Linked DNA regions of Endozoicomonas sp. GU-1. The protein of the gene in region 2 interacts with the protein of the main gene of each other region in a pairwise test. Links are inferred from orthologs where the notes say so. Each region holds a gene or a part of one and is shown on either strand. Other genes may lie near its edges. The genes, in order: holA, dnaQ and dnaE.

The links.
Region 1: the proteins of dnaQ (region 2) and holA interact in binary tests that used the Escherichia coli proteins (3 or more experiments, as listed by UniProt). The link is inferred for Endozoicomonas sp. GU-1 from one-to-one orthologs.
Region 3: the proteins of dnaQ (region 2) and dnaE interact in binary tests that used the Escherichia coli proteins (3 or more experiments, as listed by UniProt). The link is inferred for Endozoicomonas sp. GU-1 from one-to-one orthologs.

What each region holds. Positions count from the first base shown.
Region 1 is NZ_CP114771.1:5,050,980-5,061,318, reverse strand. What follows is about bases 3,436-6,434. They hold holA (DNA polymerase III subunit delta), read left to right. Parts: upstream 3,436-4,495; coding sequence 4,496-5,374; downstream 5,375-6,434. Other genes in these bases: O3276_RS21125 (hypothetical protein), read left to right, coding at 5,482-5,919; O3276_RS21135 (hypothetical protein), read left to right, coding at 4,324-4,563; O3276_RS21140 (LPS-assembly lipoprotein LptE), read left to right, coding at 3,752-4,327; O3276_RS21145 (protein kinase domain-containing protein), read right to left, coding at 3,436-3,514. In the rest of the region: more of O3276_RS21145, read right to left, coding at 2,429-3,435; O3276_RS21115 (DUF3581 family protein), read right to left, coding at 8,239-8,949; O3276_RS21110 (tetratricopeptide repeat protein), read left to right, coding at 9,363-10,339. UniProt on the Escherichia coli protein: Part of the beta sliding clamp loading complex, which hydrolyzes ATP to load the beta clamp onto primed DNA to form the DNA replication pre-initiation complex.
Region 2 is NZ_CP114771.1:834,954-845,176, forward strand. What follows is about bases 1-2,883. They hold dnaQ (DNA polymerase III subunit epsilon), read left to right. Parts: upstream 1-1,026; coding sequence 1,027-1,740; downstream 1,741-2,883. Other genes in these bases: O3276_RS03140 (methyltransferase domain-containing protein), read left to right, coding at 1-567; rnhA (ribonuclease HI), read left to right, coding at 551-991; nudC (NAD(+) diphosphatase), read left to right, coding at 1,793-2,626; O3276_RS03160 (type IV pilin protein), read right to left, coding at 2,788-2,883. Outside these bases: more of O3276_RS03160, read right to left, coding at 2,884-3,183; O3276_RS03165 (pilus assembly protein), read right to left, coding at 3,207-6,545; O3276_RS03170 (pilus assembly PilX N-terminal domain-containing protein), read right to left, coding at 6,615-7,172; O3276_RS03175 (PilW family protein), read right to left, coding at 7,179-7,955; type IV pilus modification protein PilV, read right to left, coding at 8,161-8,688; O3276_RS03185 (GspH/FimT family pseudopilin), read right to left, coding at 8,675-9,208; O3276_RS03190 (SCP2 sterol-binding domain-containing protein), read right to left, coding at 9,453-9,767; protease SohB, read left to right, coding at 9,992-10,223. UniProt on the Escherichia coli protein: DNA polymerase III is a complex, multichain enzyme responsible for most of the replicative synthesis in bacteria. The epsilon subunit contain the editing function and is a proofreading 3'-5' exonuclease.
Region 3 is NZ_CP114771.1:366,837-378,252, reverse strand. Bases 4,471-8,546 are described here. They hold dnaE (DNA polymerase III subunit alpha), read right to left. Parts: upstream 8,181-8,546; coding sequence 4,671-8,180; downstream 4,471-4,670. Other genes in these bases: O3276_RS01740 (ankyrin repeat domain-containing protein), read right to left, coding at 8,398-8,546. Also shown: O3276_RS01770 (hypothetical protein), read left to right, coding at 1-839; tRNA lysidine(34) synthetase TilS, read right to left, coding at 858-1,739; tRNA lysidine(34) synthetase TilS, read right to left, coding at 1,721-2,266; accA (acetyl-CoA carboxylase carboxyl transferase subunit alpha), read right to left, coding at 2,263-3,213; O3276_RS01750 (hypothetical protein), read right to left, coding at 3,534-4,439; more of O3276_RS01740, read right to left, coding at 8,547-9,396; O3276_RS01730 (hypothetical protein), read right to left, coding at 10,148-11,416. UniProt on the Escherichia coli protein: DNA polymerase III is a complex, multichain enzyme responsible for most of the replicative synthesis in bacteria. This DNA polymerase also exhibits 3' to 5' exonuclease activity. The alpha chain is the DNA polymerase catalytic subunit.

The DNA.
Region 1 (10,339 bases), 4.2 Mb from region 2 along the record:
ACACGCAAGTCAAATAATGACTCCGATTTAATCCACTTGAAGAACCGGACAATGAATAAACCCCACTCTGGAAAATGCCCCTTTATGCACGGTGCGGTAACTGAGAGCGGCAAGTCGAATGTTGACTGGTGGCCAAAAACCCTGAACCTCGACATTCTACATCAGCATGATCAAAAAACTGACCCGATGGAGCCGGAGTTTAACTATCGGGATGCGGTGAAAACTCTCGACTTTGCTGGCCTGAAGCAAGACCTTAAAGATCTGATGACCAACTCCCAGCAGTGGTGGCCTGCCGACTGGGGACACTACGGCGGCCTGATGGTACGTATGTCCTGGCATGCTTCCGGTACTTACCGTATTGCCGATGGCCGTGGCGGTGGCGGTACCGGTAACCAGCGTTTTGCACCACTGAATTCCTGGCCCGATAACGCCAACCTGGACAAAGCCCGTCGTCTATTATGGCCGATCAAGAAAAAGTACGGTAACAAACTGAGCTGGGCTGACCTGCTGGCTTATGCAGGCACTGTCGCTTATGAATCCATGGGGCTGAAGACCTTTGGCTTCGCTTTCGGCCGGGAAGATATCTGGCACCCTGAAAAAGATATCTATTGGGGCTCTGAAAAAGAGTGGCTGAAGCCAAGCACTGAAGAAGGTGGACGCTACTCCGGGATGCGTGACCTGGAAAACCCATTGGCAGCGGTGATGATGGGTCTGATTTACGTCAACCCGGAAGGTGTGGATGGTAATCCTGATCCACTGAAAACCGCCCACGACATGCGCGTCACCTTTTGGCGTATGGCGATGAACGCTGAGGAAACCGTAGCCCTTGCCGCCGGTGGCCATACCGTAGGTAAGTGTCACGGTAACGGTAAGGCAGAACTGCTGGGTGAGGCTCCGGAAGGTGCTGAACTGGAAGATCAGGGCCTTGGCTGGCTCAACAAAACCAGCCGTGGCATTGGCCGCAATACCGTGACTTCCGGTATTGAAGGTGCCTGGACCACCAACCCGACCCAGTGGGATAACGGCTACTTCCACCTGCTGTTCAAATACGACTGGGAACTGAAGAAGAGCCCGGCCGGTGCCTGGCAATATGAGCCCATTAACATTGCCGAAGAAGACAAGCCAGTGGATGTGGAAGACACATCCATCCGCTACAACCCCATCATGACCGATGCGGATATGGCGCTGAAGGTGGATCCGGAATATCGCAAGATCTCCGAACGCTTCCGTGATGACCACGCCTACTTCTCCGATGTGTTGCCCGTGCCTGGTTCAAGCTGACCCACCGGGATATGGGACCACAAACCCGTTACATCGGCCCGGACGCACCACAGGAAGCACTGATCTGGCAAGACCCGGTACCTGCTGGCAAGACCGATTACGATGTGGCTGCGCTCAAGGCCAGAATTGCCGCCAGCGGCCTGAGCAACAGCGATATGATCACTACGGCCTGGGACAGCGCCCGTACGTTCCGTGGCTCCGATAAGCGCGGTGGTGCCAACGGTGCCCGTATCCGTTTCGATTTCCAGAAGGATTGGGAAGGCAACGAACCCAAACGCCTGGACAAAGTACTCTCGGTACTGGAACCGATTGCCGCTGAAACCGGTGCCAGCCTGGCAGACGTGATTGTTCTGGCCGGGAATGTCGCTCTGGAAGCCTCTATCAAGGCCGCTGGCTTTGACGTTAAGGTGCCTTTCGCTGCGGGCCGTGGTGATGCCACGCTGGAGCAGACGGATGTCAAGTCCTTCGAAGTGCTTGAGCCTCTGCACGATGGCTTCCGCAACTGGCTGAAGCGGGATTACGCCGTGGCAGCGGAAGAGATGCTGCTGGACCGTGCTCAATTAATGGGACTCACCGCCCACGAAATGACCGCACTGATCGGCGGTATGCGGGTTCTGGGCACTAACCATGGTGGCAGCAAACACGGGGTCTTCACCGATCGCGAAGGTCAGCTGACCACAGACTTCTTCGTTAACCTGGTGGATATGAACTACACATGGAAACCGACCGCTGATGGTCTCTATGAGATCCGCGATCGCAAGACCGATACCGTGAAGTGGACCGCTACCCGTGTTGACCTGGTATTTGGTTCCAACTCAATTCTGCGAGCTTACGCAGAAGTGTACGCCCAGGATGATAATCAGGAAAAATTCGTTCGTGACTTTGTCGCCGCCTGGACCAAGGTGATGAATGCTGATCGCTTTGACCTGGCTTAATCGCAACACCGGCTAAAACCCGATAAACACGCCGCATTCATTGCGGCGTGTTTGACCCGGATGCCTGGACCATGAGCGTACTGAAAAATATACAGAATGAAGAGCTGGATTATGAATAACCATTCATTCTCCTGGCCATACAAATACTGACCAGGCAATGGCTCTGCTTCATTGATAAGGGATTCTTAAAAAAATATCAACAAAGCACTAGATCAACGCAAGGTGGCAAAGTAAGGGTGAGACAGTGCTTCAGTGGGGGATAACCGGTCCGCAGGGTCCAGTTCCGTTAATGACAAGAATAGGTCAGCAGCTTCCTGACCTTCTTTTTCCAAAAGCTCCTCCCATGTCTGTCTTCTCAATGATTTTATTGCTTTCACAGCCTCATTAAAGGGCATGTCATCACCTACTGGCATTACCGAGTAACCCAGACGCATTTCCGCGAACGTACAACCCAGGGACCAAGAGTCGGCCCTGTCATTCTTCTGATCATCCAGTCTATATAGTTTTTCCGGTGGCTTATACCAGGAGGTTCCACTAAGGACCTGAACACTTCCGCCAAGTGGTTCTGCTAACACGAAATCACAGATTTTTACCTTGCCTTCATCATTAATCAAAATATTTGCAGGCTTTATGTCATGATGCTGATAACCGGCCTGGAATAGCGTACTGACCCCATTAACCACCTGAAAAAAAGCCTCTTTCAGCTCTACACCTTTGAAACGAACACCCTCTTTTAACGACTCACGTAAATCCTTACCTCCGTACTCTAAAAGGGCGTATTTTTTATTTGATCTTCCTCGACTCAGGGCAATGAGGTTGACAATATTCTCTGAGTTCCCGCCTGTTCTTGCGACTGCACGCTGAATTTTTATCAATTGTGCACATTCCAGTCTGCGCTCATCATCATCAGCCACTATTTTAAGGGCAAGGTTCTGACTGGTATACCTGTGAACCATAAGAATCACAACACCAAATTCTCCCGTGCCTAACTTCCTGCTCTTATACAAATCTTTTTGGGGTACGATCGGATAGTTGTACTCTGGATCGATGGTGGCACCTGTAAAAGTAATCGGTGCTGCTGGTTGCAGGTTATCAATCTCAAAGGAGAGCGCGTTTCGTTGCACAAGAGGTGTTGGGGCTTTCCCTGTTAGCGTCTCACCTTTTTTTGGGCTGACGTAAAATTGCCCTGCCACCTTAGCCACAGATTGCCCAGCAAAGTCATCTTTCCTTGGCTTAGGATTTTTTGGTGGATGAGGCTGCAAGGGAGGCCTCATGCCACCTTCAATTTTTCGAGGCATGTCTCTTTGGCTCCAGAATCCAATAAATAAGAACAATATTCTTATTTTTCTTTGTATAAAAAAGCGGCATATCAGTAGCAGGCTTGAATATAAATGTCCTGATTGCCACTGAATTTATGCTGACTTCCATCAGTAAGCGGCCCACAATCGCAATAATTTTCTTTTTTCTGCCTACCGCCGTCATGGTAGAATTACAGGTCGAATTTGGACACTTGAAGCATCATTGCTGGAGCGATCATGACCTACCCCTTTCGTTCAGTGAGCACGCTGACTTTGCTGCTGTTAACCAGCCTGTTAACGGCCTGTGGCTTCCATCTGAGAGGCGCAATGAGTACTGCCAGTGAAGTCAGCCAACTGTCCATCACCGGCAATGATCCTGTCTATATACGCTCCCTCTCCAGAGCCATGGAACGCAGTGGCATCAATATCAGCGAGGTGGCTCCATGGCGCATCAACATCATCCGCGTTGAACGTGACACCGACCAGCAGACCGTTGCCAGTGCCGGCTATTTTGAGCAGAGAATTACCATGCAGGTGGTCTATCAGTTACAAACCGCCTCTGGCCTGCCTCTGGGCGCTCCGGTTCAGTTAACCCGTGAACGCTACATCACCCTGAGCCAGGATGCGCCGAATGCGGCGGAATCCGAACAAGGAGTTATCCTTTCTGAGCTACAGCAGGAGCTGGTTGCCACAACCCTGCGCCGGATTCACAGCCTGTCTGAGGCTGAGCTGTCAGCGGCCGCTGAACAAGCCAGGGCTGCGGCGCAAGCCCAGATGGAAAGCATTGAATCCAACCGGAACCCTCTGCCTTGAAGCTTCGTATTGACCAACTGGGCGCACAGCTTAAGAAACAACTGGTACCTGTCTACATCGTCAGTGGTGATGAACCGCTTCAGGTTGCCCGGTGCTGTGATCAGATCCGCCAATATGCCAGGAACGCAGGGTTTTCCGAGCGCCATGTTTATCATATTGAAAACGGCTTTGACTGGGGGGGACTTTCTCAGCACGGCCAACAGCCTGTCGCTGTTTGCCCAGAAGCAGATTCTTGAACTGCGAATACCCAATGGCAAGCCCGGAGATGCAGGCAGTAAGGCGCTGCTGGAATACCTCAGCCACCCCTCACCGGACAATCTGCTACTGATGATCACGGATCGTCTGGACAATACCCTGCAAAAATCAAAATGGTTCAAGGCGCTGGAACAGGCCGGAGTATTTATTCCCATCTGGCCAATCGAATCCGGACAGCTACCAGGCTGGCTCGCTCAACAGCTTAAAGTGGATGGCTACCGGGCAACCCCGGATGCCCTGAGCCTGATTGCCGAGCGTGTGGAAGGGAATCTTCTGGCGGCATCCCAGGAACTGGAAAAGCTCAAGCTTCTGGCCAGGGACAAAACCATTGATGAAGCAACCGTGCGAGAAGCGGTGTCGGACAGCGCCCGATATGATGTGTTCCAACTGCTGGACAGCGCCCTGGAAGGCAATATCAAACAGTGTGTGCGCATCCTGGGCATTCTGAAAGGTGAGGGCATTGAGCCTCCGATCATTCTCTGGGCTCTGGCCAGGGAGATACGCCTGCTTAGCCATCTGAGCCGACAGCTATCCCGGGGCATGGCAAGGGATCTGGCCATTGAACAATCCGCTAAAGCGCTGGGGTTTGTGCCATTTATGCTCAAGCGCAGGTCATCACTGCTGGAAAAGGCCATTCGCCGGAGCAGCGAGCGAAACCTGCGTCAGATGCTGCTGGATACAGGAAAGATTGATCGTTGTATCAAAGGGTTAGAGAAAGGTAACGCCTGGGATAAACTGCTGACCCTGACCCTGAATCTGGCAGGTTTACCCCCCATTCCGGTCATCAACTGACTCATTCATCAATAACCTGCCCTGAACCCTGTCGGCGAACATGACATGGAACCTAATCTGGTACGAACGGTCTAAAAGTTAAAACAATGTTTAAGGGACTATGCAGTATGAACAGATCTTTTCTTGTTAAAAAGCCATCACTGGACGGCAAATTCTGGTGGGATAACAACAATATTCCCGGCTACCTGATGAATTCGGACATCGAAAAGGCGCTTGCGACCTTTCGCCGGATAAAGGAGTTTCAGTACATTGAGTTCAATCAGGGCAGGCCTACTTATGTGTTTTTGATGGAAGACGTGTGTCCGCATACCCCCTACGATAAGGTAATGGTCTCCATTACTGACCGGGGCGATATGAAATATGTCTTTGTATACAACGACCCCCGGCCAGAAGAGCGGTGGTGGATCGTTTATCAGCCCATTAATGAATCAGGTGTGCCGATTAGCACTGAACGCTGTGTCGGCTGGTTTATTGATGAGTATGCCGCGCTGGAAAAAGCCAGGGATGTCCTTGCCAAACCGGACAGAACCAGCAAAGTTAATTAAAAGACTGCTGGCAAAGCACTATACTTCGCAGCCAATACAACATCACGACACATAGAAGTAGTAGCAGGCCATGGCAAAGTGCTGCCAGCGCTACGAAAAAGAGCCACGCTGATCAACCGGCTGTGTGGCATCCTGCTGATTCTGGTGGCTCTTCGTATTCTGTGTATGTAAGTAGTTAACCAGATGGAATCCTATTTTTCTGACTCAGTGATCAGTCAAAAAGGCTCAAATCCCGAACAGCACCCTTATCGGCACTGGTGACCATACGGGCATAAGCTTTAAGCGCCGTGGAGACCCTTCTTGGCCTGGGCTTAACCGGCTGCCAGGCAGCTTTCCCCCGGGCCTCCATGGCTGCGCGTCTTACGGCCAGCTGGTCTTCGGTCAACTGGACATTAATGCTTCGGTTGGGAATATCTATCCGAATGATATCCCCATTTTCCACCAGACCAATGGCACCACCGGATGCGGCCTCAGGAGAAGCATGACCAATGGAGAGTCCGGAAGTCCCCCCCGGAAAAGCGTCCATCCGTCAGCAGCGCACAGGCCTTACCCAGCCCTTTCGATTTCAGATAACTGGTGGGGTAGAGCATTTCCTGCATACCCGGCCCACCTTTTGGTCCTTCGTAGCGAACAATCACCACCTCTCCCGGCTGCACCCGGTCTTCCAGAATAGCGTTGACCGCGTCCTCCTGACTTTCACAGATATGGGCCGGACCTTCGAAGACCAGGTTATCATCATCAACACCGGAGGTTTTGACGACACAGCCATCGGCGGCAATGTTGCCATAAAGCACTGCAAGCCCCCCCTCAGTACTGAAGGCATGTTCCAGTGAGCGAATACAGCCTGCTGCCCGGTCATCATCCAGTGTCTCCCAGCGATAATCCTGACTGAAGGCTTTTGTCGTACGAATACCGGCAGGACCAGCCTTGAAGAACGTTGTTACCGACTCATCACGGGTTTGGATAATATCCCAACGGGACAGGGCTTGACTGACGGTGGCGCTGTGCACCATGGGAATATCATTGTGCAATAATCCAGCACGATCCAGCTCACCAAGGATACCCATCACCCCACCCGCCCGGTGAACATCTTCCATATGGTATTTCGGGGTGTTGGGTGCCACTTTGCATAACTGGGGAATCCGACGGGATAACTCGTCAATATTACGCATATCGAAAGGTATGCCACCTTCCTGGGCAGCTGCCAGCAGATGCAGGATGGTATTGGTCGATCCACCCATGGCGATGTCCAGACTCATGGCATTTTCAAACGCCTTGAAACTGGCGATGGATCTGGGCAGTACACTCTCATCGTCGTGTTCATAATAACGCCGGGTGATGTCAACAATACGGCGAGCGGCTTCCAGAAACAGCTGCTCACGGTCAGCGTGAGTAGCCAGCATGGAACCATTGCCCGGCAGGGAAAGACCCAGCGCTTCCGTCAGACAATTCATGGAGTTGGCGGTAAACATCCCTGAGCAGGAACCACAGGTTGGACAGGCTGAACGCTCATACTCGGCAACGGTTTCATCATCGGCATCTGAAGCGGCGATCACCATGGCATCAACCAGGTCAAGCCCATGTTGTGACAGTTTGGTTTTACCCGCTTCCATTGGCCCACCTGACACAAAAACCACCGGAATGTTCAGGCGCATGGCCGCCATCAACATGCCCGGGGTGATTTTGTCACAGTTGGAAATACAGACCAGCGCATCGGCTGTGTGGGCATTGACCATATATTCGACGGAGTCAGCGATGATGTCCCGGCTGGGCAGGGAATAGAGCATGCCATCGTGCCCCATGGCGATGCCATCATCCACGGCAATGGTGTTGAACTCTTTCGCCACACCACCATGCTGCTCAATTTCACGGCAAACCAGTTGCCCCATGTCCTGCAAATGAACATGGCCAGGCACAAACTGGGTAAATGAGTTAGCGACAGCAATAATGGGTTTGTTGAAATCCCCATCGTTCATACCTGTTGCCCGCCATAGCGCACGGGCTCCGGCCATATTACGGCCATGGGTGGATGTTCTGGAGCGATAGGCTGGCATGAAACAGTCCCTCTACTAACGGTCAATGGCAAATGGTTTTATTCTTGCTTCTGTCTGTACACGGTAACTTTTTAGAAAGCCAATGCACTCCATTGCTGACGGGGTTTTCATCGCCATCCAATGGCGGCCAGTTAGAATATCAAAATTCAGGCGATTTGTCTGACTATGTGGCAATACCACTGGAAAAACCGGAATCGAATCCACGCTTCAAAGTCATCACAGAAAATAAGACGTAATCATTGAAAAGTGGCCATTAAAAAAACGCTCAGCCGGCAAACTGGTGCTGCCGGGCGCTGTGTTTTTCAATCATGATATCAATGGCTTCCTGGTCATAGGGCCGCAAACCGGAGAGAATCATGGTTTTCTCCCCCATCCCCACCACATCGCCATTTTCACGGTAAACAAAGTTAAGCGTTACCTTACCGCGCTTGCCATTAACGTCCAGAGTCGCGCCTGCTGCTTCCAGATGCGGGTTTACCAGGTCAACACGTGCCATTTTCAGGGTCATACTGTCGTAGATGACCAGCGGTTTGACGGTATTAATCATAACCCCATGGGATTTCATCAGCGGCACAAAGACATTAGGGAAGTTCTCACCGGAGAAAGCCACATAACTGCGCACCAGCTGCTCAATCATCAACGTATCGTGACTGCTGGCTCCGTGACGCTCAATATCCAGATACAGCTTGCCGGAAAGATCATAAATGCTCTTATGTCCTTTATCGTTGGTACAGATTTCCAGCTCAACACCGTCGGTGACCATACCATTGAAAGTGACACGCATATCGCTATACAGGCCTTCACTCAGCAGTATTTTGGCAAATAGCAGATCACCCGGAACGCAGAAGCGGGAGTTATCCACATCATGCAAAGGGTTAAAATCATTGGCAATGCGCTTCGCAAACTGGCTGGCCTGTTCGCGCGTAAAGGAAAAGCGGTTGTCTGCCAGAGAGGTACAGTATTGATCAATAAACATAGTGTTAAAGCTGAATTCCTGCCGCAGTCATCCCTTCAGTCAGACGGCACTCAATGCCGCTGGCTATCGGATGTTCAGTCATTAGTGACAAATACCCATGTAAAACAGCGAATATTCTACCCTGCTCTCGTCCACAGAACAGTAGGGACGGGAAAGCGGCTATTACTCAGAGGCATAAGAGCAATAGCCAGCACCTTACCATAAGTGGTTGACCAACCACTTTTTTTGAATATCAAGCAAGCATTGCGAAGGCCGTAGTTTCAGGAAACACATCTTAAGTGAGTAGCCCTCTGAAGCCTACCAGTAAATCGTAGCTTTTTGTTTAAAGCATCATTACCGAACTTAACGTTATTGCCGTGGTCTAAAAGTATAAAGTTCAACCGCAATTCAACCCTGACGTTAGACCCAAACCGATGGCAAACTCTTATAACCTCTCACCTCATCTACCGTTTGTCCCTCAAACCTCAAACGATCACGGGGCATTTCTGGAAGCATTAGCGTTAACTGAAGCGATAACGACTTTGAAGGCACATCTGCCAAAAGAGGGGCAAACACAGGAACCACTGGATCTACGTAACCGATCTGTCAAAGCAACTGAACATCCGGTTGTTCAGTACACGAAAGCACAACTGGAAACGAAAAAAAAGCTGTGTCATCGAGGGAACAATGCCACTTTAGAAAGAGAAAAACGATATTTTCAAACACCATCAGCAGAAACACTCTCTCATCTTCTGGACCAGTTTCAGGTTACTTATGCGAAATTCTGGGAGCTACAGGAAGTCGTGGAAGCCAGACCAGAGAGTATGCCAAAGAGCTTATTAAACATAGCGGATGATCTTGAACAGTTTGAAAATCACACTATTGATTTTTTACTGAGCTGCATGCCTTCCGATCCGGAGCAAATTCAGGATCTTTTCTTAATGGCTATTTGGTTACAGTGGACAAAAAACTCTAAACGTGAAGTAGAATCGGCCAACTATGTTTTAACCAGCAAACGGATTTTATCATTTTTCGAAAATGACAAAATGGCCAATATACCACTTGCAAAAATGAATCATAGAGTCATTTGCTGCGACCTAAAGAGTCAGAAAATGGAGCCTTTTGATGAAGACTTACTGCCCACATTTATCATCACAAGTATTACCAACTCATTAAAATACATACTTTTTTTTAGAGATACTGAAACTATAAAAGCTAATATCATTGAATTTGTTTACGACTCTGAATTATTTAAAAGAAAGCAAGACACGCAACAATTGCTTGCAAAAAGTTTAACTATCGCAGAACTGTGCGAATCAGCATTCAATTTGGTTAACAAATTGAAATGCAGTAATCTTGCTATCATTCCCGGCTCAACAGACATTCCTGATTTAAATCCGAATTCGTTATT
Region 2 (10,223 bases):
CAGGTGATGGCTGATCCCCATTACTGGCCAGTGTTACCGGGAAGCCTGGATCTTGTTCTGTTGCAACACACGCTGGAAATTGTGGACAGCCCGCATCGTTTGCTCAGTGAGGCGGCGAATACCATTATACCGGACGGCAAGCTGATAATTATTGGCTTCAACCCTTACAGCATGACCAATATTGCCCGGTGGTGTGTACCAGCTCAGCGTCGTCTTCTCAGGGATGCGCACTTTATTTCGCCGTCACGGTTGAAAGACTGGCTTGCCCTGCTCAATTTCAATGTGGAAAGAATCGTTCATGGTGGCTATGTTCAACCGCTGAAACGTTTCTTTACCGGTTTGCGTGGTGATCTGATTGAACAAAGGCTGGAACAACTTCAGCTGCCGGTCGGTGGTTTTTATATGATGATTGCCACCCGGGAAACCCCCGGGCTGACCCCGGTAAGAAAGGTGTGGTCCGATGTGCGCAGGCGTTTTGTCGGTCAGCCATTGACCCGCCCCAGTGCTGGTAGAAGCAGTTCCGTGAAAGTAAACAAAGACTGGAGTTCTCTTGAGTCAGACAGTTGAAATTTTTACCGATGGTGCCTGTAAAGGAAACCCCGGGCCCGGTGGCTGGGGTGTGTTGCTCCGCTACGGTACTGTAGAGAAAGAGCTCTTTGGCGGTGAACCCGAAACCACCAATAATCGGATGGAGCTTATGGCAGCGATAGAAGGGCTCAAGGCTCTGAAACGGCCCTGCTCAATAATTCTTACTACCGACTCCCAGTATGTCCGTAAAGGCATCACCGAATGGATGACCGGCTGGAAACGGAAAAACTGGAAAACAGCGGCGGGCCAGCCAGTGAAAAATCAGGATCTCTGGCAGCTGCTGGACCAACAGAATCAACGACACGATATCGATTGGCGATGGATCAAAGGCCATGCCGGTCATCGGGAAAATGAAATTGCTGACCGGCTGGCCTGTAAGGGTGCGGAAGCTTTCAAAAAGTAGACAGCCTCCTGGCCAATATTTGAGAACCGTTAACTATGCGACAGATCATTCTTGATACAGAAACCACCGGTATTGACCCTAAACAAGGGCACCGGGTTATTGAAATAGGCTGCGTGGAGATGATTGACCGAAAACTCACCGGTAACCATTACCATGTCTATATCAACCCGCAGCGGGTGGTAGAGCAGGAAGCCATCGAAGTTCACGGCATTACCAATGAGTTTCTGGCCGATAAGCCGGTGTTCAGCACCATTGCTGATGAATTTCTCGAGTTTATCCGTGGAGCTGAGCTGGTTATTCATAATGCAGCGTTTGATGTTGGTTTTATCAACCACGAGTTTTCCCTGTTACGCCGGGGTTTCCCCAATGTAGAAGGCTGTTGTGGTGTGCTTGATACTCTGGCCCTTGCCAGAAAAAAACATCCGGGCCAGAAAAATAACCTGGATGCTTTATGTAAGCGCTACTTCATTGATAACTCTTCCCGAACCCTGCATGGCGCGTTGCTGGACTCTGAGATTCTGGCAGAAGTCTACCTTGCCATGACCGGCGGGCAGACGGCTCTTTCCCTGGGCAGCAATGAGGATGGTGCTGGTGGTTCGGAAGAGGGCAGTACTATCCGGCGACTGGCTGCTGGCAGGCCTGCGCTGCGAGTCATCTCTGTCAGTGATACTGAGTTGAAAAACCATCAAAACAAGTTGGAACAGATTCAAAAACAGTCGGGTAACTGCCTGTGGCTTGCTAACGATTAGTTCATCATTTTAATGTGTCTTCAGGGTATGGAAAGGAATCAAGGAGTTTGCTTTGCCACTGGATCATGATCTTACCGATGTGATGGATGTGAACTATTCACCTTTGCAAGGCCTGCAACCTGAACTGATTGGCCAGTGCTGGCTGGTACTGTTTGAAGGGCAGGTTGTTTTAAATGACGAAAGCACCGGAGAAAACTTCCTCTGGTACAGTCTCGACAAGTTTCAGCTGGCCATCAAGCAACAGGGGATAGTCACCGGCTATCTTCATGGCAAGGCAGCAGGGATTGTTGAACTCTCAAGTCTCACTGTTGAAACAGGTACTATTAGCATCAGGTCCTTACTGTCTGGGTCAGACTCAACGGTTTACAGTTTCCTTAGCCATGGCCTGCAGATCCTGACTTCACGCAGGGAGCATGCCTTTTGTGGCTGTTGTGGTCATCAGATGCAGGAAAAAGTCGGAGAGTGGGCAATGGCTTGTGCCCAATGTGAGCACCATGCCTATCCGAGGATTTCTCCCTGTGTCATTGTCCTGGTGACCCGGGGGGATGAAATGCTTCTGGTTCGACATCATCGCCATGGTAAAGCGTCAACCATGCATACGCTGGTGGCCGGTTTTGTCGAGCCCGGGGAGAGCGCTGAAGAGGCTGTGCATCGTGAGGTACTGGAGGAAACAGGCCTCACGCTGGGCAAACTCCATTACTGTTTCAGTCAGAGCTGGCCTTTTCCCCATTCATTGATGATGGGGTTTCATGGGGAGTACAAAAGTGGTGAACTTGTCCTAGAAGAAAAGGAACTCAGCTTTGGCGGCTGGTTTCATCGGGATAATCCGCCAGAGCTGCCACCGGGATTTACTATAGCCAGAAAGCTGGTGGATTTGTTTGTTTGATATTATCCAATCATATTTAATGACTTTTAAAAATAAACCTGAAATATCTCCAACAAAGTTAATCATCAGGTGAAGCCTGTCGACCAGAAGGATCTCCGAGAATAGCGGGGGTATTTGCCTGACAAGAGTGGGTTTTCAGGCCAATTTCGATTTGTTTATCTTTACCAATTGCCGAACCTGTTACCTAAAGAGTCGAGGACCAGGCCGCCATCAGGTACCTGACCTCCCTGTGGGGTTGCAATCAGCACAAAGCCGTCGGAACAGGCGAAAACATCTCCGTTACCTCCACAGGCAGCACTGATTGAATACCAACCCTCGTCTGATATAAATGGATTGGCTCCCAGGCCAAGATTCCTTAAATCGGCGGTGTATTGATGGTTATCAAGGAAAAACTGCTCCTGTCTTCCGGCAATATCCAGCAATGCTGTCTGTCCTTCGGCACGCCGACCATTCTGGATAGCGTTTTGGTAACTTGGCACAGCAATAGAGGCCAGTATGCCAACAATAACAACGGCGATAATTAGCTCGATAAGCGTAAAGCCTGAGGCTTTTCCCATGTTATTTAACTCCTGATGTATTGCTATTGTTCTATCCAGCCACTGCGATGCATACCGACTTCATTGACAGCACCGCTGTATCCGGTATTCAAATCGATCAGGTTGCTGTCTTTACCAAGGGAGACAATAGTGGCATCACCGGGCATCCCTACAACGGAAAATAAGGAAAACCGGTCATTTATCTCTTTATCATTATCATTGTCTACGTCCCGAATCGCTGAAGCAGTGTGAATGTCCACCACATAAAAGCGACTGGAACCGATACTGGGTGTGCAGATGTTGGCCCCCGGGGCAGAGGAGGGTGCATAGGTGCTATACAGCAACTGTCCGCTGTAAACATCGCCGGTGGTGGTTGTCTTTTCCCCCGAAGCGGCAAGGTTGATATACCAGCCTTTACTACTGTCCAGTATTGACAGGCCACTAGCGGTTTGCTGATCAGTACCCTGCTGGATAAGGTTGCTGCTGGCATCGTACAAGTCGCTATGGGAAATAACGTTGGGTGGTGTTGTGCAGTCATTACAACTGCCAAAGCGGTTATAGAAAATATTGGTATCACGGATAACGTAGTAACGGTCAGTATTTGAAGTGGCCATGGGGTTGGCCCGGTTACCACTGCCCAGTACTACCGCATCATAGGCACGTCCCCGGTAAGTAGTTCTCACCAGCTCCGGTTGGTACATAAAACGACGATCGTCGAAAATATCCGGAGATGGACGTATATCTGTCTCATCTGCCCCAAGCTCTGCAAGCTTGATCATGGACCACAGGGCAGTTTCAACATCGGGAGCATTGGCATCAGGATAAGCCTTACCGATATCGATTCTGAAAACATTGCCACCGGTATCTGCAAAGTAGACCCGGTCTGTAAGGCCATCACCATTACTGTCCATGGGTGCGGGGGATGCCACCACACTCCATTTCAGATCACTGCTTTCGTACTGTATCGGGTTTGCTGTATCAATGGCGTCAGGGGCAGTAAACGATTGGATTAATGACCCTGACGAAGCGTCAACGAAGAACAGGCCCCGGCCATTTTGTGAATATTTCCTGACTTTATGAGAGTCACCCGCTGCATCGATAAAATCTTCACCCTGGCGATCATCATCATTGGTTGAGTCATAACCGGCACCAAAGGCAAGAGCATATTTATAGTTGATTGAGCTGGTCGTTACCTCGCCTTCGGTGGTCGTCACCAACTCCCGATGGCCCGGCAAAATAACAGGTACCGGTGTTGACCAGCTTTGGCCAAGCTCGGTAAATCCGGGCATGGTATGGTCAATCCGCCAAAGCAGGGTAGGAGTGCCATCCGGATTGGAAACGTCAACGGCATAGTAACTGCTGCCACCCCGGCGCATGCCGAAATAGAGGATCATTCGATCACCATCGGTATGCTTGATATTGCCGTCTTTGTTATAGTCAAGGCGGATCACGCTTATCTGGCCATCAAGCCCGTAGGGGTGGCCTGCATCATCGCGGTTTTCATAGAGCTTTGCTGTGATACCGGCGGTTTCTCCGGCAAAGAATGACCAGTTCTCAACCACGTTATTCCCCTGGTCCTCAATAAAATGCAGGACGCCATAGTTGGTGCCAAAAGCCAGTCGTATATCGGGTTTATTTTCACTGTATTCGGTGCCGTCGCCATCAGTGTCACCATAATTCAGAGTTACTGGTCTTGAATGCAGAATATCCCCCAGAACCCAATCCAGCGTATTGCCACTGCTGTCCAGTCCTTTGATCCAGTTAATCAGATCTGTAGCGGTGAAGCTCTCATTACCGCCAAGATTGAAACGGCTCGTATCAATATTATCCAGTGAGCCAATTGACTCCTGATTTTGAGCATTAACCAAATTGGTATAAAACGTCCCCCTTGAGTTTAGAAGGGTTGCCCCTAATCCCCCACTGGCCACATCACTGCCATCATCAACGGTTCCCCAGTACGAACTGCGGCCATCAGCGATCCGGTTGCTGCCATCATCCAGTGCCGCATCACATCGCCGATCAATCACGGTGCCTGGCACGTGATCTTTCAACTCTGTACAGGAGGGACTTGAGCCATCCTTATAGATTTTCAATTTTTTCAGATTGCCTTTCCATCGAGCGGAATCGGTTGGCAGGAACATGGCATAGTAAGCATTATCCAGCGACTCTGTTCGCTTGAATGTATTTACGGCAACTGCTGGAGAAACGAAGGTACTGGTTTGCTGGAGAATTTCCCCCAGGGCACCCTGGAATGCTGAAGCGATATCATTGACTACCACACATCCGGTGTCAGAGTCCGTATTGCTGCCAACGGTTGTATAGCAGACACCGTTTCCTTTATCCGCCGTGTCGTATAACAGTGGCTGATCGGTGGCAAAACCGATGGTGTAGGTAAATGCTTTTTGATTACCGGTGTCAATGTCACCATCAAGTCCGCCAGGGCCCGGGTTAGCAAGATATTCGGCAAGCTTTGGCAGACAATTTTCACTTGTTCCATTGTTGTTATCAGCATAATTATCGCAGCTGGTAATGGGTGTCAGCCCATCGATCAGCAGCCGGGTATCAGACTTGACTGTTGTATTTACGGTAGATTCACTACTCGGCTCCCCATCGGTTACATAGATGATGTACAGGTTTTGGCAGGGTTTAACCACAGGAACATCACCATAATCACTGGTGGTTTTGTATTGGCTTCCCAGAATTTGTTCGACACTGGTATCGCGGCTATTGGTCAGTTGTGCCCGATATAATTCCCGACCCATAAAAAAGTTAAGCACTTCGTAGTAGGCACCACAAAGAGGCGTTCCACCTTCCGGGTTAATAGAATTCAGGTCGTTTAGAATATTGCTGCTATCCGGACTTATTCGATGTCTGATATAGCCCCCCCGGCCTCTATTATCGCCATTCAGAAAAGCAGCCAGGCCAAAGTCAACTTCGGGGTTATTATTGATAAGATCGGTAATTGCGTTAACTGCCAGGTTGATTCGGGTACCAGAAGGTTGGAACTCGGTCTGATTGTACCAGTTAAGGTAATTACCAGGGCAGGTTGCACCAACAACTGTTCCGAAAAAATAAACTGGCGTACATGGGCTACCATCAACTAGTAATTCGTAATTCCAATAAATGGTGTAGCTGTTATTGGACGACCGGTCGCCACCATAAGTAATTGATGGGTTGTAGGGGCGTTTGGGAATGGATGGGGCATTATTGTTCATGCTTCCAGATGAATCCAGCAAGATCATCACCTGGGGCCTGGCATTATTGTTAATATTGGCACCAGTAAACAGTTCCGTATCGTCAGCATGGGCAACAAGTTGACACTGTAAAAGTACAGCGATCACTACCGCAGATTTAACACCTTGTAAAATCACTTTATGCCACATTATACGACCACATTTGTTATTCATGTTAATGCTGAAACCAGAACTTCCTGATACGGTCCCTGACTGTTTCTATGGGCTTGCCGCTGTCACTGTACTGCCAACCTTGACACTCCGGTCCCCGGTTGCTGACCCACCCTGTTCACCCAACATCACTTTATAGGTGTTCATGGCCAGGGAGGTCGCTATGCCTGACTGTGCACTGTTCGTTTGAATCTGGTAAAACTCAACGCTGTACTTACCAACGCCACTGGCATTCTCGCTGCGGGGTAACGTCTGGCTGGAAGCCTGATAGTGAATGCTGGGGCTGGGCGCTGTATTGTTGGTGCCACAGGTATGTGCCACTTGCTGTGCCTGGTCCATGGTATCGTCAGGGTCGTATGGGTTATAGGGAGCCTGGTCCGCCCCACAGATGCCCCGGTCAAAACTGTCCATGCCCATAATCGCAATCTGGTTGAGCGTTGCCTGTGCCTGGTTGAACGTAATCAGCTTTATTTCCGCATTGGCGATCATGCGCGGTGACCGGCTGGACTGGTTAACCAGTGTGACAGCAATAGTGGTCAGCATCATTAGAAACAACAGGGAAACCATCAGAATCATACCGCCCTGTTTTGCTTTGAACTGTGTCATCCCCGGTCACCGATAGGTCTGGTTGTAGAGAAAGATGGTGGTACTGGCTAAACGACGATTGCGGTTATCGCCATTGGGCTGAACAGTAATGTCGCCCATCTGGTAGGTGCGAAAATCTTCAAAGCCATTGATTTGATCGGTAGTGGCCAGCAGGTAAAGTTTGATGCTTTGTACGTCATTCCATTGTTGTTCTGTCCAGTTATTAGTGTTGGCTGGTGTTCCCTGATAGCGGTTTACCTGACCATCGCCATTATCATCAATGCCCAGAAATACCCGCATGGCTTCGATATTGTTGGCCAGTGTGGTTTCAACCAGGGCGTCATTGACAAGACGGGTCAGCCTCAGCTGATTATCCCGAAGATAAAACAGGCTGAACTGATATTCCCGAATCTCCTGGTCAGCGGAAATTAATGGCGCATTGGCAGAACGGAAAAGGTGGCCTTCCTGAGTATTGGCGACCAGGTAGTTAGTGTCTGCCACTGGATTGGTCACCACTTCGCCAATTGCTCCCCGGAACAGCAGCCAGTCAGAAGGCAGGCCATCATTGGCGGTATAATCTCCGGGCTGCCCGGCAGCGCAGCCGAAAATATCGTTACTGGCCCGTCCGGCCATAAATGCGGGGGAAGGGGTCAGGGCTGCAGCGATGCCAGTGCAATCATCGCTAACCGCCAGGCCATTTTGATTGATGCTCTCTGGCGGCAAGCCATTGATATAACCTGCAGAGCGAAGGTCGCGGGAGATGATGGCCAGTGCTGTGCGGGCATTATCATTGAGAGTAATCATGGCACTGCTGTCACGCTGGGCGGTAAAGGTGTTGAGATAGAGAACGGCCACACCAGCCAGCAGAAATAGCGAAAGGGTGACAGCGACCATCAGTTCAACCAGGGTAAACCCCTGTTGTCTTTATCACTGGCAATGGCCCGCGGGTTTTTTATCATGACTTTGCTCACATCCATGTACTGCACCTAACCGATGGTGGTTTGTATCATCATGACCCGACGAAGATCATTATCCACTGTGGAGCGATAGCCTGCATCTGCGTCTCCGCAGGTAACCGCTGCCCTGGTATCGGGGCGGGTAAATTTCCCCGCCAGACAATCGTCAGGGTCACGTCGGTATTATTGATGTTGATGCATGCTCTTGGTGAAATGAGACCACCCGCGCCTGTGTTTGCAGCAGTTTGCACCTCATTACCAAAGAGAGCCGCCCCCCATTGCCAGAGGTCAAAGGCGGCTGTTTGCGCGGGTGTACAGTTAGAATTCGCCCCGTCGCACAGGGTTGCTGGCAGGGCTGGTGCGGCAGCAATATCGCCGTTGTAGCTGGCCAGCCCGGAATTATTGGCATTAATACGGGCTAACAGATCCTCAGCCAGTTGTAAGGCAATGGATCGTTGTTGTACTTCAACGATATTCTTTCGGGACTCAACCACCAGACCGGCAATGCCTAACAATCCCACTGATATGATGATCATGGCCACCAGCACTTCAATCATGGTAAAGCCGTTATTTCTGTTCATCACTTGTTTCCTGGGCATTGCCGGTATCTGTCTCAAGCTGTTCCTGAACCTTTCCAGTTATCAATAGTGATGTAGCGCCACCACCATCAATACTCAATGTTGCAGTATGAGAAGCTTTGGCATCATTGATAACAACATTGGCTCCGGTGAAAAGCCCCCGTGCATCAAAACTGAACTGTGCGGCAGTCGAATTGATTGCGGTACCGGAAAGGGGAGGGAGTTGCAGTATGGTGGCACCATTGGCGGTCACCCTGCCATTGTTGCCTGCCCAGCCATTATCCGGTGAGATAATAACATCAGTACCACGGGTGATCGCTTCTGAGCGAGCAAATGCCAGGATACTCTGTATCTCTTCGGCGTGGCTGCGGACTCGGTTATTGGCAATACTCTCGGTAAGGGAGGGGTAGGCAATAGACGACAGAATACTTAGAACGGTCAGGGTGATGATCAATTCTACCAAAGTAAAGCCAGCAGAATTTTCAGGTATGAACTCTCTTATCTTTTCATCCATTTTTTTCATCGATGGTGCTGATGGCGTTATTGTTATTATTAAAAGTCAGTGATTGTATATCTTTTCTCACCTGATTTCTCACGTCATTCGAGATAAGCGGTAGCTATTTTTGGATAAATGGCAATGAATTTCCCGATATGAGAGGGTTTCGACAATAAAAAAAGCCAGCTCTGAAGTTATCCAGGGCTGGCTTTTTGGGATGATCTATCAGGGGACAGCTTTTTTTCACAAACAGTTAACAGATAGTCGTCTATTAGTTAGGGAAATAGGCACCAAGCTTGGTAGCCAGCATCATGTTTCCTTCAGCACGCAACTTACCCATCATAAATGCCTGCATGCCATCAATTTCTCCGGACATCACACCAGACATGGTTTCACTGTCCATAATCAGTGTTACGCTTGGGTCGTCATGGGTGCCAGCAACGATATCCAGAGCCCCATCTTTAATGATCAGGTGGTAGGCATCAGCATCTTCGATATCAAACTGGAAAATCTCATCGACGCCTGCAGCTGCATCGGTATTAAAGCGGCTTTTCATGGACTCAATGATTTCGGCAGGAGTGCTCATATTTTCTTTATCCTTCTTCTTAACATTAAGCATTTCTGGTTAGACAAAACCGATGTTATGAGTATTTACCGAATGTGTCAATGAAATTCAAACGCTTGTATGAATCTCTGACAGTAACAATTTCCGGCACCCATCACTTTTTTATAGTCCCCGCCAATGATAAATCAGTTATCATATAGGCCATTTTGATATTGGAACTCACAAGCCTTTCTAAGGAGGTCCCTTTGGAGTATCTGGCAGACTTTATTTTGTTTTTGGCCAAAACGTTTACCCTGATTGGTGGTGTGGTGATTTTAGTGGCTCTGGTGACAGCTATAAGCCAGAAAGCCAGAAAAATGCACAAGGGACATCTTGAGATTACTCGTCTTAATGAACACTACGAGCACCTTCAGGCGGATTTGAAACATGCCTTGCTGGATAAGGCTGAGCTGAAAAAAGAAGCCAAAGAGCAGAAGG
Region 3 (11,416 bases), 470 kb from region 2 along the record:
ATAACTACGAAGATCTACCGCTACCAAGAAATCGCCTGCCCATTGTCGGAACGTACGGATTAAAAAAACATCAGATTGGTACACTGACCTCTGTTCTTTCGCCGACGAAACACATGATTACCAATCTATCCAAACAACCTGACGAAAGCGATCGCTCTGATTACGTCCTTCATCCAAGTAACGTCTACGGTTTACTAAAAAGTCTGCCCCTGCAGAAAAAAATTCAGCTGGTTCAAAACAACATCACAGAAGACCGTGAAGCCTTGAAAAAAGCCATACTCTCAGATCTCGTGGATGAACATAAAGCGTTCCGTCGATTAAAGTGGGCAGGCGGCATCGGTAAGAGCGAATTGAAGAAACGTTTAACCTGTTTACAACAAGTCGTCGATGCCAGCTACCCTGAGCCCGGAAGCAAAGAGCTGATACAAGAGATACTCATCGAATTTCGTGCTTTTTCTGCCCGAGTGCTCAGGGAAAAATGGTACCGCCCTCGCTATCGCCAACTCGTCAAAGTGATCCATAAAATGATCGACAGTTTCAAACAAAAAGAGGATATTGACCCGGCACACTGGCTGGAAAATTACCAAGCAAAGAAACAGAGTTTTGCCGGGACTCACCGATGGAATTTATGGCGTCAATATCAGGATTCTGACGTTTTTCCGATCCATCAAAATGCTCTCAATGACCCGAACCCTGTGATTGATTTTAACAAATTACAACATCCATACGATACGGTGTCCCGGGTTGCTGAAAATAGTCACTACTTTAGAGACCAGGGAGAACGTTTGCGGGCATTGGCAGCATTAGAGAACGGTAACTCAAACGACAATAACCGGTAAAACAAAGACGAATGGCTGTTACCAATGGAGAGCTAAACCATCACTCTCCATGCCATAATAGCCATCACACACCCAGAGACCGGGAGCAGCCACCATTTGGTCACCATCAAACACCAATGGCAAATATTCTCTCAGCCAGGGTGGCACTTTATAGTCCTGCAGCCATTTTTTCAGAGTTTTTCGACCTTGCCGCCCGGCAATGGCAAACTTTTCATCCCCTGATATGTGACAACGGCGTTTTAACAGTAATGGTTTTTGTGGCAGTCGGATGGCGCTATCACTGCGCTCCTGTTTAGCACTGCAGATCAGCGACCGGTCTCCCAACACCACGATTGGCTCTTTCTGCCAGTCCCATACCATGGGTTCAAATGCCTGCAAATGCACGTCTTCATCCAGCAACACCAGCATTTGTTGGTAGCGAGTCAGGGTAAAGCGCGGTGCCACTGTCAGCAGGGGCTCGGCGTCGATTCGAGCCTCAACCACTTCATCAAAGATCTGTTCAAGGGTGTCTCTGGAGGGCAGTTGTATGCCCTGCTGTTTCAGCCATTGGCGAACCACTCGACGCCGGGAACCGGCATCAAGGGATTGCAGCGTTGCCAGATTCATCAGCGGTTGCCGGTCAAGCAGCCATTGCGGGCGATAATCAATACACAGGGCCAACTGTTCGATTGTTTGCTGCTGCACGGTTTGATTCATCTGCGCCACATCCCGCACAAATTCGACCAATCGTTCCGACGCACCCGGCCAGCGCTCTTCCACCATGGGAATCAGTCGCTGACGGAGAAAGTTGCGGGAGAAGCGTTCATCCGTATTACTGTCATCTTCAATAAATCGGAGGTTATTTGTCCGGGCATAATCTTCAATGGATGCTCGGGCCACATTCAGTAAGGGCCGTAACAACAGCCCATTACCCAGGGACCTTTGTTCGGGAATCCCTGAACACCATCAACACCGGTCCCGCGGAATAACCTGAGCAGAACCGTCTCTGCCTGATCATCCCGATGATGCCCCTGCAACAGACAGCCGCCCTCTTCCACGGCATTGATAAATACCTGGTATCGCGCATCCCTGGCCGCCTGCTCCAGACCATAGCCGTCATTTTCCAGAGAAACTCTGGCGATGGTCAGCGGTATCTGCCACTGTTCACATACCGAGTGACAGTGCTCAGCCCACTGATCAGCGTAACGGCTCAAACCATGATGAACATGAACAGCACACACATCAGCGATATCTCCCTGATCACGCAGGCAGGCCAGCAAATGGAGTAAAACGGTGGAGTCAACACCGCCACTGAATGCCACCGTTACAGGACATTCAGAGACCGGTATCTGCAGGCTTGAAGATAGTTGATCAAGCACCCACTCAGGGCTGAGCGGGTGACAGGAAGTGATCTCTGCGCTGGTTTTTGCCATCGTTTTCGCAATCAAAGCGCCCCAAAATCCCTGATTTTCTGGTAACGATTTTCCAGCAGGGTATCGCTGTCCAGTGCCGAAAGCATGTTCAGCTGATCCACCAGTGTTGCTTGCAAACTGGCAGCCGCTGCTTCAGGATCCCGGTGTGCACCACCCAATGGCTCTGCCACCAGGGTATCCACCAGGCCCAGCTCCTGTAAACGCCCGGCAGTTACCCCCATGGCCTCTGCGGCGGTAGAAGCGTACTCGGCTTTTTTCCAGAGAATGGAGGCACAACCCTCAGGGGAAATAACAGAGTAAGTTGAATACCCCATCATCACCAGATGATCACAAACCCCAATGGCCAAGGCACCACCGGAACCACCCTCACCGATCACCGTGGAAATCACAGGCACTTTCAAGCGGGACATCACCGCCAGGTTGTAGGCAATCGCCTCACTCTGCCCACGTTCCTCGGCACCAATACCGGGGTATGCGCCCGGTGTATCAATAAAGGTCAGGATGGGCATCTTGAAACGTTCCGCCATTTCCATCAGCCGACAGGCTTTACGGTAACCTTCCGGTTTGGGCATACCGAAATTCCGGCGAACTTTTTCTTCGATCTCACGCCCCTTCTGATGACCAATCACCATCACCGGTCGACCATCCAGTCGGGCCATGCCACCCACAATGGAGGGGTCATCAGCAAAATGGCGATCGCCATGGAGTTCATCAAACTCGGTGAAAATATGGCGAATATAGTCCAGCGTGTAGGGCCTTCTGGGGTGCCGGGCCAGCTGGGCCACCTGCCAGGAAGAAAGGTTGCTGAAAATGGCATCCGTCAGACTGCGGCACTTATCCTGCAGTGTGGCAATCTCTTCAGTAATATTCAGCTCTGCATCGCTGCTGACCAGCCTAAGCTCTTCTATCTTGGCTTCCAGTTCAGCAATTGGCTGTTCAAAGTCCAGGTAATTCGGGTTCATGAAGTCCACTTATCATGGCCGGAGAGTAAATAGGGATCAAAATACGTAAACACCGCCGTAAAGTCGAGTTAAAAAGCGTAATTACCTGTAAACAGTTCAACAGCTGGTCGACCTGGAAGTCTGCAGAAAAGCAATACGAGAATGGGATGTCCCCTTTTGAAAAGCCGGAACCACTGCCTGTAGTGGACAATAAAGGAGGAACCTTCACCGTGGGTACATTTTGCGACCACAATATCCCCCCCCGGTAGCCAGCCGACCCGCAATGCCCGGAAGTTACAACGGGCATCGGGACAGGCAGGGCGGCAGTTAGCCCAGTCGCATCAGAATAAAGACATATCCCACTCCGCCATCTTCTCCCAATATGGGTCTGGGACTACCTGTGGCATTTCCATGGCTTCTGCCTGAAAACCCGGGACTTTCGGTTGATGCCCCATCTTTGCGCCAACAGCGTCAGACCATCCCAGCAGTGGCCTGATGCAATTGGCTATGTCGGTGCCCTTGCAAGCCAGCTCAAAAGCTGCCATTGCCTCGCCATAGGTGGTTCCGCAATAGAGGGAGAAATGGTCATCATGCTCCCCGGGCCCGGGTGTGAAATCATCATCCCCCAGGTAACGGATTTGCTGGCGAGCGGTATCCAGTGTAAATAGCCGATCACAAAGCTCAGGCTTCAATGCATGAAGGAAAAACCTGCCATTATCAAGTTGACCCGCATGGATTGAATAAGGGTCATACAACCCGGAAAAACTTCTTCCCCAATTCAGATGATATTCACCGGCATGATATTTTTTGAAAACAAACGCACCGGTAACCTCTTTCAGGGTATTTCCGAGTTCCGTGAAATCCACCTCGCCCAATGTCCCATCTGCACGCCGGAAGTAGGCTACCGGTGGGACAGGCGTTGATTCAGGGTTCTCGATTATTGGTTTTTCCATTTTCCGAAATATCAGATCAGCCGGGACTGTCTTCTCTTTGATGGTATCGGGGCATAGCTGATCATTTTTGGCTGACAGAATATCCGTCTCTGCCCGTATTTTGGCAATTGTCCTTTTTTGAAATTCAGCCGTATTGCCACCAGAAGTGGAACCAGGATCCTGTGTTATCGAGGCGGGAGCCCTGCTAACAACGGTAGTGGAGCGATCGTTAAACTTTCCCTGATCGGCTGTTTTTGTAGCCTCTTGGTTGGCTTCTTTCGGCAACATCGGTGAGCAAGCTTTAACAGGAGTCATAAAAATTCCTCTCATAAAAATTTCACCAAGTACATGACCATTTGCATTCAGGCAGTCCTTAAGCCCGGTGCAGTCTGCAACCAGGAAAACCGGTGAGTTTACCTGATCGAAAAGTCAGACCTCATACGCCAATGAAAGTTCTAAGAAAGTTGATTTTACTATTCCATCGAAAAAGGGAAACTGCACAAGACCCACAGCTTCCGTTTCATACCTCAATTCCCAAGCACTTGCTCAGGCATACTCAACGTTAGCAGCATTTTTGCCCAGCCACTGCCGAAGTTCCAGCACCAATTCATCACTGGGGCTGACCAGCCATTGCTCCCCCAGCATCAGGCTGGCACGGGCATCGTCCCGTTGGTAATCAATCCTGACCGGCAGCCGACCCGGCTGCCCACCCAACATGGACGACAATTTTCGTTCAAAATGACCATCAATCTGTTCATGGGAAACCTCAAGAACCAGACGACGGGCATAATGGCTGCGGGCATCCACCACTTTCATCACTTTTTTCGAGCGGACTTTCAGGCTACCGGAATAATCATCAAAGGTGACTTCCCCTTCCACTACCAGCACCGCGTCTTTATGGAGCAGGTGTTGATACTCCCCAAACACATCGGCAAACACCGACACTTCAATCCGGCCGGTGCGGTCATCCAGGGTAACAAACGCCATTTTGTCCCCCTTCTTGTTTTTCATCACCCGCATATCCACCACCAGCCCGGCAATATTCTGGCTATCGCCCCGGGCAGGCTGCAGGTCTTTAATACGGTTGCGGATAAAGTGCCGGATTTCACTTTCGTATTCATCAATAGGGTGACCGGTCAGATAGAGCCCCAGGGTATCCTTCTCGCCACCCAAACGAGCCTTGTCCGTCCATTCGCTGGTTTTCAGATAAGTGTCGTAAACAGCCTCTTCTCCGGCGGGCACCAGGGCACCAAACATATCCATATGACCAGAATCCAGGCTTTTCGCCGCCTGGTCCGCCGCCTTGATCGCCTCAAGCTGGCTCGCTTCCAGCACGGCACGGTTGAAATTCAACTGTTTCGGCTTTTGTGGAACTGGCCCAAGCAGGTCTAGCGCCCCGGATTTGATCAATGCCTCCAGCACCCGCTTGTTGATGCTTTTGGCATCCACCCGCTCACAGAAGTCAAACAGGTCCTTGAATGGACCACCCTCTTTACGAGCCCGGACAATCGCCTCAATCGGGCCTTCACCCACGCCCTTGATGGCCCCCAGCCCATAGATAATATGCCCATCGTCGTTTACACCGAACATATATTCGCCAATGTTCACGCTGGGCGGCAGCACGGTCAGGCCCATATCCCGACACTCTTCGATAAAGGTCACCACCTTATCGGTATTCTGCATATCGGAGCTCATGACCGCCGCCATAAATTCCGATGGATAGTGAGCCTTCAACCACAGCGTCTGGTAGGAAACCAGGGCGTAGGCCGCCGAGTGGGATTTGTTAAAGCCATAGCCCGCAAACTTCTCCACCAGATCGAAGATCTTCATGGCCAGCTCACCATCAACGCCCTGGCTGATAGCGCCCTCTTCAAACACCGCCCGCTGCTTGGCCATCTCCTCCGGCTTTTTCTTACCCATGGCCCGGCGCAGCATATCCGCACCGCCCAGGGTGTAACCGGCCAGCACCTGGGCAATCTGCATCACCTGTTCCTGATACAGGATAATGCCGTAAGTGGGCTGCAAAATAGGCTGAAGCCACTCGTGCTGATACTGGGCATCCGGGAACGAGAGTTCCTCCCGGCCATGCTTACGGTTAATAAAGTTGTCCACCATCCCGGACTGCAGCGGACCCGGACGGAACAGGGCCACCAAAGCGATAATATCTTCAAAGCAGTCGGGCTGGAGACGTTTGATCAGATCTTTCATCCCACGGGATTCCAGCTGGAAGACCGCCGTCGTTTCCGCCCGCTTCAGCATGTCGTAGGCGCTTTTATCTTCAAGATCGATGGCTTCAATGGCCAAAGGCTCTTCACCCCGCTGCGCCCGACGGGGGTTAATCAGTTTCAGGGCCCAGTCAATAATGGTCAGCGTGCGTAGGCCCAGGAAGTCGAACTTCACCAGACCTGCGTATTCCACATCATTCTTGTCATACTGGGTGACCACCCCTTTACCGTGCTCATCACAGTAAAGCGGTGCAAAGTCCGTCAACTTGGTGGGGGCAATCACCACACCACCGGCGTGCTTACCGACATTGCGCGTGACCCCTTCCAGCTTGAGCGCCATCTCCCAGATTTCCGCCGCCTCTTCATCGGACTCCAGAAACTCCCGAATGGCTTCCTCCTGTTCATAGGCCTTACCGAGCGTCATGCCGATTTCAAAGGGGATCATTTTGGAAAGACGATCCGCCAGACCATAGGACTTACCCTGAACCCGGGCCACATCCCGCACCACCGCCTTGGCCGCCATGGTACCGAAGGTGATGATCTGGGAAACCGCATTGCGTCCATAGGTACGGGCCACATAATCAATCACCCGGTCCCGGCCTTCCATGCAGAAGTCAACGTCAAAGTCGGGCATCGACACCCGCTCAGGGTTCAGGAATCGCTCAAACAGCAGGTCGTATTTGATCGGGTCCAGATCGGTGATTTTCTGGGCATAGGCCACCAGTGACCCGGCACCGGAACCACGTCCGGGGCCAACGGGAATATCGTTATTTTTAGACCACTGGATAAAGTCCATAACGATCAGGAAGTACCCCGGGAACCCCATCTGCAAAATGGTGTTCAGCTCAAAGTCCAGTCGGTCCCGGTAGATTTTTTCGGTTTCCGGAAAGTCCGGTGCCGACGTATCAAACAGAAACGAAAGGCGCTCAGTCAGGCCATCATGGGAAAATTCACGGAAAAACTGATCCATGGTTTTACCTTCTGGCACGGGATATTCCGGCAGAAAGTACTCACCCAGTTTGACATTAATAGAACAGCGCTGGGCAATGGCAACGGAGTTGGCCAGTGCTTCAGGAATATCCGCAAAGAGTTCAGCCATCTCCTGTTCAGACTTCAGGTACTGCTCTTCACTGTAGCGATGTTCCCGGCGGGGATCATCCAGAACCACACTTTCGCCGATGCAGACCCTGGACTCATGGGCTTCGAAATCATCCCGGGTCATAAACATCACATCATTGGTGGCCACCACCGGACAGTTGAACTCTGCCGCCAGAGCCACGGAACCATGAACGCACTCTTCATCCCCTGCCCGGTTGGTACGGTGAAGTTCCAGGTAGAAGCGATCAGGAAACGCTCCCATCCACTCCTGCAATAACTCACCTGCCAGCGACTTTTTGCCCGATAACAGTGCCCGGCCAATCTCACCTTCCCTGGCACCGGAGAGCGCAATCAGCCCTTCTGACAGGGCCATGATCCACTCCCGTTTCACCAGCGCCTTTTCATGGTGTTGATTTTCCATAAACGCCCGGGAGATCAGCTCGGTCAGATTGTGATAACCCTGCTCATCCATACACAGCAACACCAGACGGGACGGTGCATACTTGTCCGCCGGATTTTCCACCCAGAGGTCAGCGCCACAAATGGGCTTGATGCCTGCGCCCATGGCCCCCGAATAAAACTTCACCAGCGCACAGAGATTGGACTGGTCGGTCACCGCCACCGCCGGTATGCCAGAGCCGGAAATCGCGCTGATCAACGGTTTTATTCGCACCAGCCCGTCGCTGAGGGAAAATTCGGTGTGCACCCGTAAGTGGATAAATCGTGCTGTCATGGAAGAAGGAAGTCCTGAATGGCAATCCGGTAATGATAATGAATCCTCTGATAAATACACCAATAAAAAATATTGCTTTATTGCAACCAACTACCGCGTTCATAGTCCTCAACCACCGCATCCGGCGTGACCAGCGGGCCACCCAAAGGCCTGCCCCTTCAGGCAACAATGTTCCTTTAAAGCGTGCTGTCGTTGATCTGCACTTATTATTCTGGCGCTATAGATCTTGTCGAATGGAACCAAAAGATGGAAATTGACCAGCAAGCAGTGGTGAGTATTCACTGGATCGAACAATGTTTCTTTTTTTCAGGGCTTTGGCTGCCCTTATCATTTCCACCGTTTCTTTATTTCCATGATAACGTCGGGCAGCGGCACGAGGTGACCTGGTGATCGGAAAAAACCACAGTCGAAATCTTTCCGCTTTTTTGTTTGGATCTGCACCATTGGCTAATAACAGTTCAACCATCTTATTGTTACCCAGCTTGGCAGCAAAATAGAGTGGCGTGGCCTTTTTTATAGTAGCCTGATCAACATCAGCACCCTTTTCAATCAGTTGCCGGGCCACCTCAACATGCCCTTCTTGTGCAGCAAAAGAGAGCGGCGTAGTGCCCTTGTTCGTCGCCAAATTGACCTTGGCCTCGTGGTCGAGCAGCAGTTGAACCACCTCAACATACCCTTTATCCGCTGCAAAACTGAGCGGCGTGAATCCGTCTGAAGTAGCCAGGTTAACATCAGCCCTTTTGTTGATCAGCAGCCGAACCACCTCAACATGCCCTTCTTCCGCTGCATAACTGATCGGCGTGGATCCGTCCAAGGAGGCCAGGTTAATATCAGCCCCATTATTGAGCAGCATCCGGACCACTTCAATATGCCCTTCCTTCGCAGCATAACTGAGCGGCGTCCAACCAACTTGAGTGACATAGTTAACATCAGCATTTTTGCTGATCAGCAGCTGGACCAGATCAACGTGCCTTTCAGTAACTGCAACAAACAGCAAGGAAACCATATCTTCGGTTTTTGCGCAGCGGTAATCTTTGCAAACGACAGCGGGGTCCTTTTGCAGTTCCCTTTTCAGGACATTGAGATCGCCGACCCTGCAAGCCGCCAACGGTGTGGGCTCATTGTAGGGATTGTCACAGTTTACTTCAGAAATGGCAGAATCAGATCCATCAAATCGCTGGTAGAAGAATCCGGAATGCCCGCTAATTGACTCCATAACTCCCCCCTTGGTCTGGTCAATGTTATTTCAGGAGTTGGATCAGACATTGAACAAGTAGTTCAACTGGAAGCGTAAATAACTCAAGTAACACAGCTGAAAATTCTCCCAGTTGCCTCTTTCAGCCCGGCTATATAGATTAAGGAGCTGGTCGGCAAAGCGCCAGCCATGTCATTGGAACCGGTTGAAGGCTATGAAGATTATTACTCTGCTGAAGTGCCTTCCTGCTATGGAGATGTTAAACAACGATGGTTCTTGTTTCTCAACAAAAAGTGCAGGCTGGTTGAACAGAAAACACTGACCCGAAAGATGCAGAAGCAGTCACTGAAAGAGGCCCGTGATCTGGAAAAACTGGGTAAAAAGGTTTTTCTGTGCAGGGATGATGCATTGGAGGCTTTTACCTTGTGGCAGAAACAATCGAAACGCTGCCAGAGTGCAACTGAGCCTGAGGTTACCGGTAAACCCTGCTATTCGGGCAAGGGACGGCCATCGCCGGATGGATCACTTCGAATACTTTGTGCAGGCTGAATGCTTTGTTAATGGTGATGACACTGTGTCTGATGGTCTATGCTGCTATCCAGCACGGAATAAGGCACGAGCTGAAAAAACAGGAGCGATGTGGTTTTTGACGGATTCATGGTTCAGGATTATACCTGAATCCAGCTCACTGAGTTTTGATCTGGGTGTCTTGAAATGGGACTTTCCACCAAATTTTGAGCAGTTACTTATCCTCAATTTTTCGCAATCCTCACTACGGGCGCTTAAATCCGACAGGATCCCGAGCATTTAGCAGTGACTCATAAATCGACTTAAAATTTACCGTATTCAGGAATTCCCTGGCAATGGTGGTTAATTCCTCAGATTTAAGCACCAGCGCATTGCCCGAGTTGTGTGCCTGCCTCAGATAACGGGCCTTAACAGATCTTTCAAGAGCAGAATTATTCTGTGTTTTAATCATCATGGCATACAGCTCTTCCGGTGAGGATACCTCATGGGCACCATATCTGTTGGAATATCTGCGTCCGACATAGGCCTCCAGAAAACAATAAGTTAAACGACTGCCCCTGGTTTTTGTCATATGATACAGGTAATAAATGAATGCCTGGTAAATAGCCTGTTTAACGACAGTTTCAGGGACACTTGAACGGTCATTACCAGACACACGGAGGGAATTTATAATTGGCATGTACCTGGCCCAGATTTCCTTGGTTTTTTTATTAATCTCTTCAGACTCTTTTTGATCTCGACTACCTTCTCGCTTCGCTGGCAGACGAACAGTCCTGTGAGTTTTATTAGTATGTTTTCCGGATACTTTAGAAACTTCAGCGTGATATTGATCATTTGTCAGATTAAATCTGAAGTTTTTTTCCATAACCTGCCATGGTTCTGATGAATAATGGGCTTCTACTTCATCCGCGATAACTGTGTAGGCCCACTCAGGCTTACCCAGTATAATAACCGGGCGAATGCCAGTCTTACTGGCGTTAAATTGTGGAAAAGCGGGTTTTCGCACCAACATTCGCTCAATGTCCGGAATGCCCTCAGGGTTGTTCGTCCAGGACAACTGTAAAAACGAACAGTCGATTTTTTCTTCCAGGAATGGCGAAACCCCATTAAAGCTTTGGGTTACGAAAAAATGATCGTTTCCTTTCAGTTCCCAATCGTAAAGACTCAGCCAATTCTGGCTATTCCCCAACGGAGTCAGCAATGCTTTATACCAATGTTCCAGGTAACTGACGGTCTGAGCCTTCAATTCCTTGACAGTTTCCAGACGTACCATCAGGTCATGATACTTACCAGCTGGAATAATATGGCTAGGGTAACTTTGCGGGGGTCTTAGCCAACCCGCCTTGAATGCTTCAACGGCAAAATGAATGACTGGGGGGTGGGCTAAATTACTCTCTGTCAGTATATCCACCATTGAACCCAGCCAATCGTCATGATCTCCAGAACGGTTGTGAACAATCGTTTTTGAGTAGAGCGCCTTGAGCAGTCCGGTCACCTGATCTTCACTACTGCT